Regions from separate parts of the Paraburkholderia graminis genome, predicted to be linked through region 1. Evidence: riboswitches for the same ligand, from Rfam matches in the RefSeq annotation. Region 1 holds a riboswitch; each other region holds the start of a gene.

Region 1 (4,427 bases):
CACGTCGTTGTCGAGATCGACGGGATTTTGCAGCGTGACCGATGCGCGCACATCGGTCTTGCCCACATGTCCGCTCCACGATCCCTCGAGCCCCTGCACTTTTGCATGCCCCACGTTCTCCGCCAGATAGATGCCCGGCGTGACCTGCTGATAGTCGATCAGATTCGAATAACGCGTCTGGAAAGCACTCAAACGCATCACGCCCAACGCATTCGACGCGTACTGCAGCGCCGCTTCGAGCGAATGGCTGCGCTCGGGCTGAATCGACGGATTGCCGCTTAGCGGATAGTACAGATCGTCGAAGCTCGGCGCGCGAAACGAATCCGAATAGCTTGCGCTCAGCTTCCAATGCGGTGTGATATCGAACCCATAGCCGAGATAGTAACTGTTCGCTCCGCCGAAATCGGAGTACTGGTCGCGCCGCACGTTGGCCTGGATCTGATTGCGTCCGAAGCGCGCCGTGTAGCCCGCGAAGACGGAATCGACATGCCGCGTGGGCGCGGCGAACGTATCGGAGTCGAGGCTCTGATCGAGATGCTCGTAGCCCACGCGCAGTTTTTGCTGCGCGGCCAGCGCGAAATCGTTCTGCCACGTGTATTGCCGGTTGTCGGTATCGAAGCGTCCGTTGTAGAGGCCGTTGGTCTTCGATACGCTGCGGTCGTCGCCTTCGGACACGATGAAGTGCGTGGTCCACCAGTCGGTCAGCTTGCCGTTGGCGAACGCGGACACCTGCCGCACTTTCGTGTAGAGGTTGTTCAGATCGGTCGGCGCGCCGTACGCGTTGTCGTAGCTGTTGTTGCCGTTCGACTGCAGATAGCGGACGCCCGCGTCCCATTGGTCGTTGAACTTGTGGCGCAGCGACGCCGAAATGCTCTCGTTCAGATAGCCGTTCGCGTTCGGATTCGCGTTGGGCGCCTCGCTTGGATTGAGCGCTGAAAAGCCGTCGTCTTTCGAGCGCGCGAGCGAAATGCTGAAGGTCGTGCGGCCGTCTTTATCCAATGCGCCGTTCGCGCCGACCTGCTGCGTCTGCGTGTGATAGCTGCCGTAGCCCAGGGAGAAATTGAAACGCGGCGGATGCGCGCCGCCGTCTTTCGTGAACACCTGTACCACGCCGCCGATCGCGCCCGAGCCATATAACGCGGACACGTTGCCGTTCACGACTTCGACGTGATCGATCTGATCGAGCGGAATCTGCGCGATTTGCGCGGTGCCGAGACTCACGGAATCGACGCGCACGCCGTCGATGAGAATCAGCGATTGCGTCGACGACGCGCCGCGCAAATAAAGGCTCGCCGTCGAACCGGGCCCGCCTGTACGCGAGATTTGCGCGCCGGGCGCGAGTTGCAGCAGGCCGGGCAGATCCGTTGCGGTGGTGTCGGCCAGGTCCTGCTGATCGAATAGCGACGTCTGCGGGATCGTATCGGCAAGCGCTTGCGGTCCGCGCTCGGCGGTCACCACGACGGGCGATAAAACAGTGGACGATGCAGTGGACGCAGCAGTGGACGAAGCGTCGGCGTTTGCAGGCGCGGCGGCCTGCGCATGCGCGAGATGGGGCAGCCCGGCAAAAGCGAGCAGCACCGCGCGGGCGATGGGGGACAGCATGAAGTGAGATTTCCCGTGGATGGCGTGCGCGGCCCGCTTCCCCGCAGGCCGTCGCGTAACGAGGCGCGTGCGCTTTTGACAATTCGCGCCGCGCGCCCCTCCCTCTGGCCGGTATCCGGGCTAACGACTTTCGATCCCGCCTTCCCACGCGTGACGCGCAGTGGCACACTCGCGAGTTGAACCGGAACACGCGATGGGGATCGAACTGCAAAAGCGCGAACTGCTGTTCGAAATACGATTCGTACCGCAGCACTGAACTGCGATGAGCAGCAATGAACTGCAGCGAATGCGACGAACTGCAATGCACGCGAAATGCGGTCGCTTACCGTTGCGGGGGCAGCGCAGGTTGGCGCGTTCGGGTAGAACGGCGCGGCCTGCTTCCCGTTTAACTGCGCGCACAATGAAATGCGCGCGGGCACCAGAGTGCGGCCAGTGTATGAGCGCCCTCTGAGTCAGTCAAGAACGCGGGCCGCGAGAGCGATTCATTCGGACAGGGTCGAGCTATTGTCCGACGCGATCTCCGGCACGCGCGTAGTTTCTCTTCTTCAGTCGAAAAAAGGCTGCAAAAAGCGGGGTTGTTACGTCTCGAAACGAGACAAATGTCGGAACGTGCGACATTCCGCGCTAAAATGCGATGTCTTTAGAGGACGCAGCACATGCTCACCGAACTCGAAACACTTTCACAGAATATCGGCAAGCTGATCGCGATCAGCCAGCGCCACAATGAAGCGCGCCTCGCGCTCGAAGAGCAACTCGCGCAGTCGCGCGCCGAAGCCGAAGCTACGCGCACGGAACTTGCGCTGCTGCGCGAGGAACGCGACGCACTGCAAGCGGAGCGCGACGCGCTGTCGGCCAAGATCGACGACGCGCAGGTGCGTCTGAACGCGATCCTCGAAAAATTGCCGCGTGCGCGTGCGCACAACGAGCCGGACAACCAGCTCGATCTGCTCGAGCCCGCTCCGCACGAGGTCGAAACAGAGAGCGACGCCACTCGCCACGGAGAAAATGCATGACGACCAAGCAGATCGAAGTATCGATTCTCGGCGTGCCCTATCGCCTCGCCTGCTCGCCGGAAACGGAAGGCGCGCTGCTTGAAGCAGTCGCGCGAGTCGACGCCGAAATGTCGAAGATCCGCAATAACAGCAACGTGCGCGGCACGGATCGCATTGCAGTCATGGCTGCGCTGTCGCTGGCATCCGAACTGCTTAAGCTGCAAACAAGCGTGCGTCACGGAGAAGCATTTCCCGCTGAAGAAATCCGGCGTACAATGCATCAAATGAACGAGCAACTGGGTACTGTCATCGAGCAGTACAGCGTGCAGTAAGTTGCAAGTAGCATGTTGCAAGCAGTGCGGTCGGTGCTGATACCGGCTGCGGATTCAAACGGAAAGTAAGCAGGCAAGGTTCGTGAAGCATGCACGAACTGCGCGAGGCGAACAGGTCCCCAACGTTTGAGTCAATCGTTTGAGTGTCATCGGTTTAGCTTCATCGGTTTAGCTTCCCTGCCTGGTTCGCCAAGGTCATATATTCCTTGAACCAATGCCATGTGCACGGTTGCGGAAATTTGTAGCACGGGCGTGCGCGTCACTCTGTCTGATGTACCCGAAGTGCTGCTAACTGCGACCAATTCTGAACCCCCGGTTCAGGATGCCGGCCTAGCGGCTAAGGCGGGGACCTTATTTGGAACGGCATCGGACTTGCGTCCGGTGCCGTTTTTGTTTGGGCACCGTGCTTCTTCAAACCCCTAACGTTCAATTCGATTCATGCGCTACTGGCTAATGAAGTCCGAACCGGACGAAGCAAGCATCGACCATCTCGCCAACGCCGCGCACCGCACGCTGCCGTGGACGGGCGTGCGCAACTATCAGGCTCGCAACTTCATGCGCGATGGCATGCAGATCGGCGACGGCGTGCTGTTCTATCACTCGAGCTGCCCCGAGCCGGGCATCGCGGGGCTTGCTGAAGTTGCGTCCACGGCCTATCCGGACCCCACGCAGTTCGACAGCAAGAGCCCGTATTACGACCCGAAGTCGTCGCAGGAAACGCCGCGCTGGCTGCTCGTCGACGTCGTGTTCAAGAAGAAGATTCCGTTGATTCCGCTCGCCGCTTTGCGCGAGCACGAAGAACTCAAGGACATGCGCGTGCTCGCGAGAGGCAACCGTCTGTCGATCACGCCGGTGACCGAAGCGGAGTGGCGCTTCATCACGACGCGGCTCGTTTGACGTCGCGCGGCCCACGTTGCCGCAACGCTGAGCAACGTTGAAGCAAGGTTAAATTAGGGAACCAAGCTCAGGTTACGAGCGCCTAACGGACTCGCAAACGGCTTCGGCAAGTGTCGTGCCGTTGCGTCGCGCTCGCCTCGTCGCGCGCAACCCTGTTCAAGCATGGAGTCCAATAATGACGAAACACACCGCACGTGCACTCGCTTTCGCGCTGGTCTGCGCGGCGCCCGCTGCACTCGCGCTCACGCCCGCCGTTGCGCGCGCGCAGAGCGTCGTGCCCTATCAACCGGCCGGCGTGCTGTCGCTGAATGCGCAAGCGAGCGCGGACGTACCGCAAGACGTGGTCGACATCACGCTCTTTTACGAGCAGGAAGCGAGCGATCCGTCGGCGCTCACGTCAACGCTGAATCAGCGTGCCGATTCCGCGTTGCAAAAAGCAAAGGGTGTGAGCGGCGTGACCGCGCGCACCGGTTCGTTCTCGATTTATCCGTCGACCGATCGTGACGGGCGCATCTCCGCATGGCGCGGCCGCACGGAGATCGTGCTCGAGTCGCACGACTTCACCGCGGCGTCGAAGCTCGCGGGGCAAATGGCTTCCATCATG
Region 2 (4,427 bases), on a different replicon from region 1:
CACGTCGACTTCCGTATGCGGACAACGATAGGCGAGTCCCTTGAAACTGATCGCGCGCGTGATGATGCGGCCGTCCACTTCCGGCAGCGCGATATGCATCGCGATGTCGCGCGAATTGAGGCCCTGGTTGTCCTTCACCCAGTCGTCGCGATTGCCGCCGCTCAGGATTACTTGCAGCACCGGCGCATCGCCTGCGAGCGCGAGCGGCTCCGGATCGTCGATCGCAGACGCGGCGAACGCAGTGGTGTTGAGCACGAGTGCGGCGTCATGTTGCGCGCACAACGACTGCACGACTTCGCGGCTCATCGCATCTTTCAGCGACGTGATCGCAATCGGCAGCGGGTTCATGCCTTCTGATTCGAGCGCGTCGATCAGCGCGTCGAACACCGCGGTATTGGCCGCCTGAAGATGCGCCTTGTAGAACAGAATCGCGGCAACAGGCGCGGCATGCTGCCAGCGCGCCTGCCAGTCGGCGATAGTCGGCGTATCGCATGCGGGATGGTAGAGCGACGCGGCTGGCAACGCGCGCGGCGGCGCCGGTTCGCGGCCCCACCCAAGCGCGCGATGCGCGATGCAGCGCAGGAACGCCTCGGCGTTCTGCGGCCCGCCTTCGCGCAGATAGCGCCACAGTTGATGGCATAACGCTGCATCGGCGGTACTGCGTGCGAGCAGGTTCGGATCTTCCTGGAGATCGCCGGAAAACATCGCGAGCGTCTGCTGTTTGCGCTCCGCAAGCGCGACCACCTGCTCGATGCCGTACGGCCAATACGCCTCGCCGCCAAGATGATCGACCACGACCACGCGCGCATGTTGCAACACGTCTTCGACGTAAAAGTCCACGGAGGCAGGCTGCCGCAGATACGTGACATTCGCGAGGCGCACGCTCGGAAAGCCGTCGCCGAGACGGGGAAACACGCTCGCGAGCAACGACAGCGTCGTATCCGCGGAACTCAGAATGACGATGTCCGCGGGCCGCTGATCGATGCGGATCACGCCTTGCGTATCGTCGACGAAACCGCCCGGCGTGGTGCGCAGCAGATGCATGTGTCTATACCGGCTTACGTCTGTTGCGCGGCGACAGCGGCTGCGACGCCGAGCGCGGCGTCGAACGCGCGTTGCAGCGCAGCCTGGTCGAGGTCTTCACCGATCAGCACGAAGCGGCTTTCGGCGCCTTCGCCTAGTTCTTCCAGTTCACCTGGCTGCCAGCGTCGATCGAAATAACTATCGAAGCGCCGGCCCACGCCTTGAACGACGAGCCGCATCGGCGCGCCCGGCAACGCCGCGAAACCCTTCACGCGATAAATCGTGTTGTTCCCCACGAGTCCTTGCAGCGCGGCGATCACCGCTTCACGCGACTGCGCCTTTGCATTCACGACCACCGAATCGAACTCATCGTGATGATGATCGGCGTCGTCGGCCGAACCGTGATGGTCGTGGCGCAAGTGAATGGTTTCCTCCGACGCCGCTTCGAGCCCGAACAACGCGTGCAGATCGAGCTCGCCCCTATGGGCGCGCACGATCTTCACCTGCGGCGGAATTTCGGCGCGAATCACGGCTTCGACCGCGTTCTGGCCTGCTTCGTCGAGCAGATCGGTCTTGTTCAGAATCACCAGATCCGCAGCCGACAATTGATCCTCGAACAATTCGTGCAGCGGCGACTCGTGGTCGAGATTCGGATCGGCCTTGCGTTGCGCGTCGACGGCAAGCGGATTTTCAGCGAATTGGCCGCTTGCCGCAGCGGGTCCATCGACGACGGTAATCACCGCATCCACCGTGAAACTGTTCTTGATCTGCGGCCAGTTGAACGCCTGCACGAGCGGCTTCGGCAACGCGAGCCCCGACGTTTCGATCAGCACATGGTCGATCTGCTCGCGGCGCTCGACGAGCTTTTCCATCACCGGAAAGAACTCTTCCTGGACCGTGCAGCACAGGCAACCGTTCGCCAGTTCATACAATTGGCCTTCGGTCTCGACGCCGTTTTCATCGCAACCAATGCCGCAACCTTTGAGGATTTCGCCGTCTATGCCGAGCTCGCCGAACTCGTTGACGATCACCGCAATGCGCTTGCCGCCCGCATTCCGAAGAATGTGCCGCAGCAACGTCGTCTTGCCGCTGCCGAGAAAGCCCGTGACGATGGTGACGGGAATCTTGCGCATCTGAACTTGCATGGTGAGTCCATCCGTGAGAGTTGCATCTGCTGGCCGGCCGAATCACGCGCTTTGCGCATGACGTCGCATCGCAAAACGCGGGAACGCACGACGGCCTTGCCGCTACACCAGGGAAACGCAGAATACGGGTATGAGGTCATGAGCGCAGCGCCGCTTCCCCGCGGCGTTCGCCCTTCGTGTTCCGGCCGGTATCCGGGCTGGCGAAAGCGCCGCTTCCCCTTCCCGGACGAGTGATTTCTCGCCCAGTGGTGATATGCCGACGCGGCCTTGCGCGTGGACATCGAAGCCGGCTCCGCGGCGCCATGCAAACCGCCATGACGTCGCTTTTCGCTTACCGTTGCGGGGGCAGCACAGGTTGACCCGATCCATGCGAGGCGGGCGCCCTGTTTCCCGTTTAACTGCATGCGCACGAGCGCGCACACGAGCACCAGAAGTGCGTGCGAGTGTAGGCCGCGCGCCTTGCGCCGTCAAGAAAACGCAAGCCCGGCGCGCTTATCGGACGGGCTTGCCGTGTGCTATCGTATGCGCGCGTCTGGTGCCCGCACATGCGCTCGCGTGTGCAGTTAAACGGGAAACAGGCAGCGCGCTTGCGCTCAACCTGTGCTGTCCCCGCAACGGTAAGCGACCGGCGGCGCGATTATTTTTTGCGCCGCACATGCGTTTTCAGTGCCACTGTCCAGCACATTCGAATGAATGTGGGCGGGAAGGCAAAGCGCGTGAGGCCGCCAGCCCGGATACCGGCCAGACGCGGAGGCGGCCGTGCGTTCTCGACGTCACGCCGCCGGCCGCCGGAATCCGCGAGGGACGGATGTGAAGGCGCTCAAGCACGACTTAGGGAAGCGGTCTGCAATCCGCGTTTACTGTCGTGCGCGAATGCACAGTTTCAAATGACTTCAATCTCCATCACATTGCGTGTACACCGACGCTGCATGATTGCATGCGCGTCGGCGCGGCGCATGCCGCGATGAAACGCGCATGGCTGATCGGCGCAGGCCCCGGCGACGTCGAACTGATGACGCTGAAGGCAACCCGCGCGCTCGCGCAAGCCGACGTGATACTCGTCGACGATCTGGTGAACCCCGACGTGCTGCAATTTGCGCGCGCCGATGCGTGCATCGTGTATGTCGGCAAGCGCGGCGGTCATCCGTCGACGCCGCAACACGGCATCGTCGAACAAATGCTCGCGCATCTGAACGAAGGGCGCAGCGTCGCGCGACTCAAAGGCGGCGATCCCTTCGTGTTCGGCAGAGGCGGCGAAGAGCAACAGGCGCTGCATGCGGCGGGCGTCGACGTCGAAATCGTCAGCGGCATCACGGCCGGCATTGCGGCGCCGGCGGCCATCGGCATTCCGGTCACGCACCGCGATCATGCGCAAGGCGTGGTGTTCGTGACCGGCCACGGCGCGGGCACGAGCGAGCCGGATTGGGCCGCGCTCGCCGCCACGCGCATGACGCTCGTGATCTATATGGGCATGCGGCGGCTGAACGACATCGTCGGCGCGTTGCTGGCAGCGGGCATGTCGGCACAGACTCCGTGTGCCGCGATCGAATCCGCAACGCGCCCCGAGCAGCGGCATGCGCTCGCGACACTCGGTGATTTCGCCGATGCCGTCGCGCGCGCGGGACTCGGCTCGCCCGCGATCGTGGTGATCGGCGGCGTGGCGTCGCTGGCGAAGGATGTCCGATGAAAACGCTTAGCGTGGGCATCGGTTGCCGCTTGCAGACGTCGGCGGAAGAAATCGAAAACGCTGTGCGCGCAGCGCTCGGCTCGCATTCATTCGAAGACATCGCGGCCGTCGCCTCGATCGAAACCAAAGCGCAAGAACCCGGCTTGCTCGCGTTCTGCTCGCGCCACGGGTTACCGCTGAAGCTGTTCACTCGCGAGCAGATTGCCGCGCTGCATGTCGCCGAGCCGTCGGCGGCGGCGCGCGAGCATCTCGGCGTCGACGGCGTCTGCGAACCTTGTGCGTTGCTCGGCGCGTCGATCCACGCTGCTGCTCACACGCCCTATCTCGTCGCTCGCAAAACCGTTCACGCGGGCGTCACTGTGGCGATTGCATCGACCGAACACGCGCTGCCGCGCAGCGCCACCTTCACTGACCAGGACCTTCCATGAAGACCGATCCCGAATCGCATCAACGCATGACCGAACGCCGGCGCGAAGGCCACGAAAAGAAACAGGCCAACGCGACCGTCGAAAAGGGTCTGCTGATCGTCAACACCGGCACCGGCAAAGGCAAGACGACCGCTGCATTCGGCA
Region 3 (4,427 bases), on a different replicon from region 1:
CCGCGCCGACGAAATCGCCCATTTCGATCAACGCGATGTCGGGCAAGCCGTAATGCGCGCGCATCGCGTCTTCGCTCGCGTTGCCGGTGCAGGCGGCGACATGCGTATAGCCGTTCGCGCGCGCGACGTCGATGCCTTGATGAATCGACGCGATATACGCCGAGCACGAGAACGGGCGCACGATGCCGGTCGTGCCCAGAATCGACAGCCCGCCGAGAATGCCGAGCCGCGGGTTCATCGTCTTGAGCGCGAGCGCTTCGCCGCCCTCGACGCCGATCGTCACTTCGAAGCCGCCGCGATAGCCGTGCTCGGCGGCGAGTTCGGCGAGGTGCGCGGTCATCATCTGACGCGGCACGGGGTTGATCGCGGGCTCGCCGACCGCGAGCGTCAGTCCGGCGCGCGTGACGGTGCCCACGCCCGGTCCGGCGCGAAACACCACGCCCGCTTCCGCGACGAGGCGCACGCGCGCGAACACCACGGCGCCGTGCGTGACGTCGGGATCGTCGCCGGCGTCCTTGATCGTGCCGGCCTCGGCGCCGTCGTCGGTCAGGCGGCAGAACACGAGCGGCATCGGCACATGCTCGCCCTTCGGCAACACGATTTCGGCGATGTCGCTGACCACGCCCGCGAGCAGCAGACGCGCCGCCGCCAGCGACGTCGCGGTGGCGCAACTGCCGGTCGTGTAGCCGCTGCGCAGCGGCGCGGGTTGTTCGGGGGTCTCGTCGCGCATCGCGGTCAGGCGGAGCGTTCGGGCTGTGGGCGGCTTGCGGCGCGCTCGTCGCCGCAGGGCTTCACCACATCGAGCAAGGTGATCGGCAACGCCTGCCGCCACGTATCGAATCCGCCGAGCGGTTGTGCATCGGCAAGCGCGATGCGCGTCAGCGTGCCGCCATGCTGTTCGCGCCATACGGCAAGCGCCGCCTCGCCTTGCAACGTCACCGCGTTGGCGACCAGCCGGCCGCCGTCGCGCAGACTCGCCCAGCACGCGTCGAGTACACCCGGCACCGTCACGCCCCCGCCGATGAACACCGCATCCGGCGTCGGCAGCCCGTCGAGTGCTTCAGGCGCGCGGCCCGCGACGAGTTGCAACCCCGGCACGCCCAACGCATCGCGATTGTGTTCGATAAAGCGCTGCCGCTCCGCGTGCGCTTCAATGGCAATCGCGCGGCAAGCCGGATGCGCGCGCATCCATTCGATGCCGATCGAGCCGCTGCCCGCGCCCACGTCCCACAGCAATTCGCCGGGCGTCGGCGCGAGGCGCGCGAGCGTGATCGCGCGCACATCGCGTTTGGTCAACTGGCCGTCGTGGCGAAACGCGTCGTCGGGCAAGCCGCAAGTGAGCGGCAGACGCGGCGCGCCATCCGTCGCGCGGCATTCGAGCGCGATCAGGTTCAGCGCGGCAACGTCGCGCGCGGACCACTGATCCGCGCGGCCGTCGATGCGCCGCTCCGCGTCGCCGCCGAGATGTTCGAGCACGGTCATGCGCGTCGCGCCAAAGCCGCGCGCGTTCAGCAGCGCGGCGAGCGCCGCGGGCGTGCCGCCGTCCGCGCTCAACACGAACACGCGCGCGCCGTCGTGCAAATGCGCATTCAGCGTCGGCAGCGGCCGGCCGACCAGCGACACGACGGCCACCTCCTGCAACGGCCAGCCAAGCCGGGCGGCGGCCAGCGACAACGACGAAGGTGCGGGCAGCACGCGCAACTCGTCGGCCGGCAACTGCCTGGCCAGCGTCGCGCCGACGCCGAACAGCATCGGATCGCCGCTCGCCAGCACGCAGACGGAGCGGCCGCGCTCGGCGAGCAACGGCGCGAGATCGAACGGACGCGGCCACGCGGCGCGGCGCGCGGCGAGCCGCGCCGGCAGCATCGACAGATGACGCTCGCCGCCGTAAATCGCTGACGCCTCCAGCAACGCACGCCGCGCGGGCCGTCCCAAACCGGCGAAGCCGTCGTCGCCGATGCCCACTACCGTCAGCCACGCCGGCATGCATCCTTCCTCATGATGTCTCTCAAAACAATGCGCTGCGCCACGCCGGTCAAAGCGTCCAGCCTCGTTGTGCTATCCGAAAAAAGGCATAATACAGCCGCCGGTGCCCTTCGGGGCCTAAGAGGGAACACAGCGGGGAAACCATCGCCGCTGCGGCTGCCCCCGCAACTGTATGCAGCGAGTCCGCCTGCGCTAAGCGCCACTGGTTCGACCGGGAAGGCCGCGGCGGACGACGACCTGCGAGCCAGGAGACCTGCCGGCGAGACTGTTCGTGCCAGCCAACATCGGGCGGGGTGTACCGATGCCGCAGCCAAGCCGCTTTATCGCTTGCTCGGGCCGTCGCGCGACGCTAACCGCGGTGTCCGTCTTGAATCGAGCTTCTCCCTCCTCCACTGTGTTGCCTGACGCGGCTTTCGCGCTGCGGCCCTCGGCGTGTCCGGGGCTCCTGCGGATCGTCGCCGCGCGCGACGGCGGCATCTGCCGGATCAAGCTGCCGGGCGGCGAGTTGAGCGCGGCTCAGGCCCACGCGATCGCGGATGCGGGCGCGCAGCACGCGGCGGGCGTGATCGAGTTGACGAACCGCGCGAATCTGCAACTGCGCGGCGTTCGTGGCGGCGAGGAAGCGGCGTTGATTGCGGCGCTGGTGGATGCGGGGCTTGGGCCTTTGGCGGAGGCTTCTATTTCTTCTGAAGAAAAAGCCGACACCAGGTCTTCCGCCGCTCTCACCGCTTCAGCCGCCGACGACATCCGCAACGTGATGATCAGCCCTACCGCAGGGCGCGACCCCTCCGCGCTCTTCGATACGAGGCCGCTCTGCACGACGTTGCTCGCGCTCTTGCAAAGCGACGCACGTTTTGCGGCGCTGTCGCCGAAATTCGCACTGCTCGTCGACGGCGGCGAGCGTCTTGCGCGGCTCGATCATCCGCATGACGTGTGGCTCGCGGCATCGCAGGATGGTTCCGGCGAGATCCGCTTCATGTTCGGCCTCGCCGGTTGTCCACCGGTTGCTGCGACGAATTCGGCGACGATTGATGCAGGCGCACTCGCCGCCGTGTTGCCGTCGCAAGTTCCGGCGCTGGTGCGGGCGCTGCTGCATACGTTCCTCGATCTCGCCGCCGACTCCGACACGACCCGCATGCGTCACCTGCTCGCCGAACATTCCGCCGACGCGATCCTGCGACACGCGCAAACCTACGTCGATTTCCCGTTGGCACGCGACGCAGCGCTCGCCGAGTGGCAGCGCAGCACGCCCGCCGATGCCACGCTGCGCGTCGGCGCTCACGCGCAGCGTATCGCGGGAACGTGGCACGTCGGCGGTCAACCGCTGCTCGGCCGCATCGACGCAACCGCGCTGCATGGCCTCGCTTCGCTGGCGCGGCAACACGCGAACGGCGCGCTGCGCATCACGCCGTGGCAAAGCGTTCTGCTGCCCGACATCGCCACACATGCCGTGCCCGCCGTGCTTACCGCGCTAAAAACGCTCGGCTTCGCGTGCGACCTGGACGACCCCGCTTCACGCCTCATCGCGTGCGCCGGTTCCACCGGCTGTGCAAAAAGTCTCGCGGATACCAAAGCCGACGCGCTCGCGCTCGCGAAGCGCCTGCCCGCCGGCGTCGACGTGCACCTGAGCGGCTGCCCGCGCTCCTGCGCCGCCGCGCATTGCGCGCCGTTCACGCTGCTTGCCGCGGCGCCCGGCCTCTACGATCTTTACCGACGCGACGCACAGCCGGGTTTCGGCGAATGCGTCGCGCGCCGACTGACGATCGCACAAGCCGCCGACACCCTCGCGCAACTCGCCCAAGCCGGACAGACGCACGCCCAGGACGCACGACCAGAATGCCCGACTCAAATGAGTGATACCGATGCTTGATTACATTCGCGACGGTCAGGAGATCTATCGCCAATCCTTCGCGACGATCCGCGCCGAAGCCGATCTGTCGCGCATCCCCGCCGACCTCGAAAAGCTCGCGGTGCGCGTGATCCACGCGTGCGGGATGGTCGACGTGATCGGCGATCTCGCGTTCTCCCCGAATGCCGGCACGGAGGGGCGCCTGGCGCTCGCGCAGGGTGCGCCGATTCTCTGCGACGCCGGCATGGTCGCGCAAGGCATCACGCGCGCGCGGCTGCCCGCGAACAACGACGTGATCTGCACGCTCACGCACGAAGCGGTGCCGGACCTCGCGCGCGAACTCGGCAACACGCGCTCGGCCGCCGCGCTCGAGTTGTGGCGTCCGCGTCTTGCGGGCAGCGTCGTCGTGATCGGCAATGCGCCGACCGCGCTGTTTCATCTGCTCGACATGCTCGATGCCGGCGCGCCGAAACCCGCGCTGATTCTCGGCTTTCCGGTCGGCTTCGTCGGCGCGGCCGAATCGAAAGCCATGCTCGCGGGCGACAGCCGCGGCGTGCCGTATGTCGTCGTGCATGGCCGCCGCGGCGGCAGC

The links. Region 1 has a riboswitch for cobalamin ahead of CUJ91_RS03935 (TonB-dependent receptor domain-containing protein). Riboswitches for the same ligand answer to the same signal wherever they lie in the genome.
Region 2: another riboswitch for cobalamin. It lies ahead of cobA (uroporphyrinogen-III C-methyltransferase); the one in region 1 lies ahead of CUJ91_RS03935 (TonB-dependent receptor domain-containing protein).
Region 3: another riboswitch for cobalamin. It lies ahead of cobG (precorrin-3B synthase); the one in region 1 lies ahead of CUJ91_RS03935 (TonB-dependent receptor domain-containing protein).

What each region holds. Positions count from the first base shown of each region.
Region 1 covers NZ_CP024934.1:888,890-893,316, reverse strand. Annotated here, with positions in the region: gene CUJ91_RS03935 (TonB-dependent receptor domain-containing protein) at 1-1,602, opposite strand, end outside; cobalamin riboswitch at 1,692-2,040, opposite strand; gene CUJ91_RS03930 (hypothetical protein) at 2,259-2,615, shown strand; gene CUJ91_RS03925 (cell division protein ZapA) at 2,612-2,926, shown strand; RNA gene ssrS (6S RNA) at 3,098-3,279, shown strand; gene CUJ91_RS03915 (EVE domain-containing protein) at 3,365-3,823, shown strand; gene CUJ91_RS03910 (SIMPL domain-containing protein) at 3,999-4,427, shown strand, end outside.
Region 2 covers NZ_CP024935.1:1,369,723-1,374,149, forward strand. Annotated here, with positions in the region: gene cobN (cobaltochelatase subunit CobN) at 1-1,044, opposite strand, end outside; gene cobW (cobalamin biosynthesis protein CobW) at 1,059-2,168, opposite strand; cobalamin riboswitch at 2,335-2,615, opposite strand; cobalamin riboswitch at 2,685-2,928, shown strand; gene cobA (uroporphyrinogen-III C-methyltransferase) at 3,133-3,855, shown strand; gene CUJ91_RS24300 (cobalamin biosynthesis protein) at 3,852-4,283, shown strand; gene cobO (cob(I)yrinic acid a,c-diamide adenosyltransferase) at 4,280-4,427, shown strand, end outside.
Region 3 covers NZ_CP024935.1:1,079,177-1,083,603, reverse strand. Annotated here, with positions in the region: gene CUJ91_RS23050 (cobalt-precorrin-5B (C(1))-methyltransferase) at 1-730, opposite strand, end outside; gene cbiE (precorrin-6y C5,15-methyltransferase (decarboxylating) subunit CbiE) at 736-1,986, opposite strand; cobalamin riboswitch at 2,071-2,261, shown strand; gene cobG (precorrin-3B synthase) at 2,345-3,856, shown strand; gene CUJ91_RS23035 (precorrin-8X methylmutase) at 3,849-4,427, shown strand, end outside.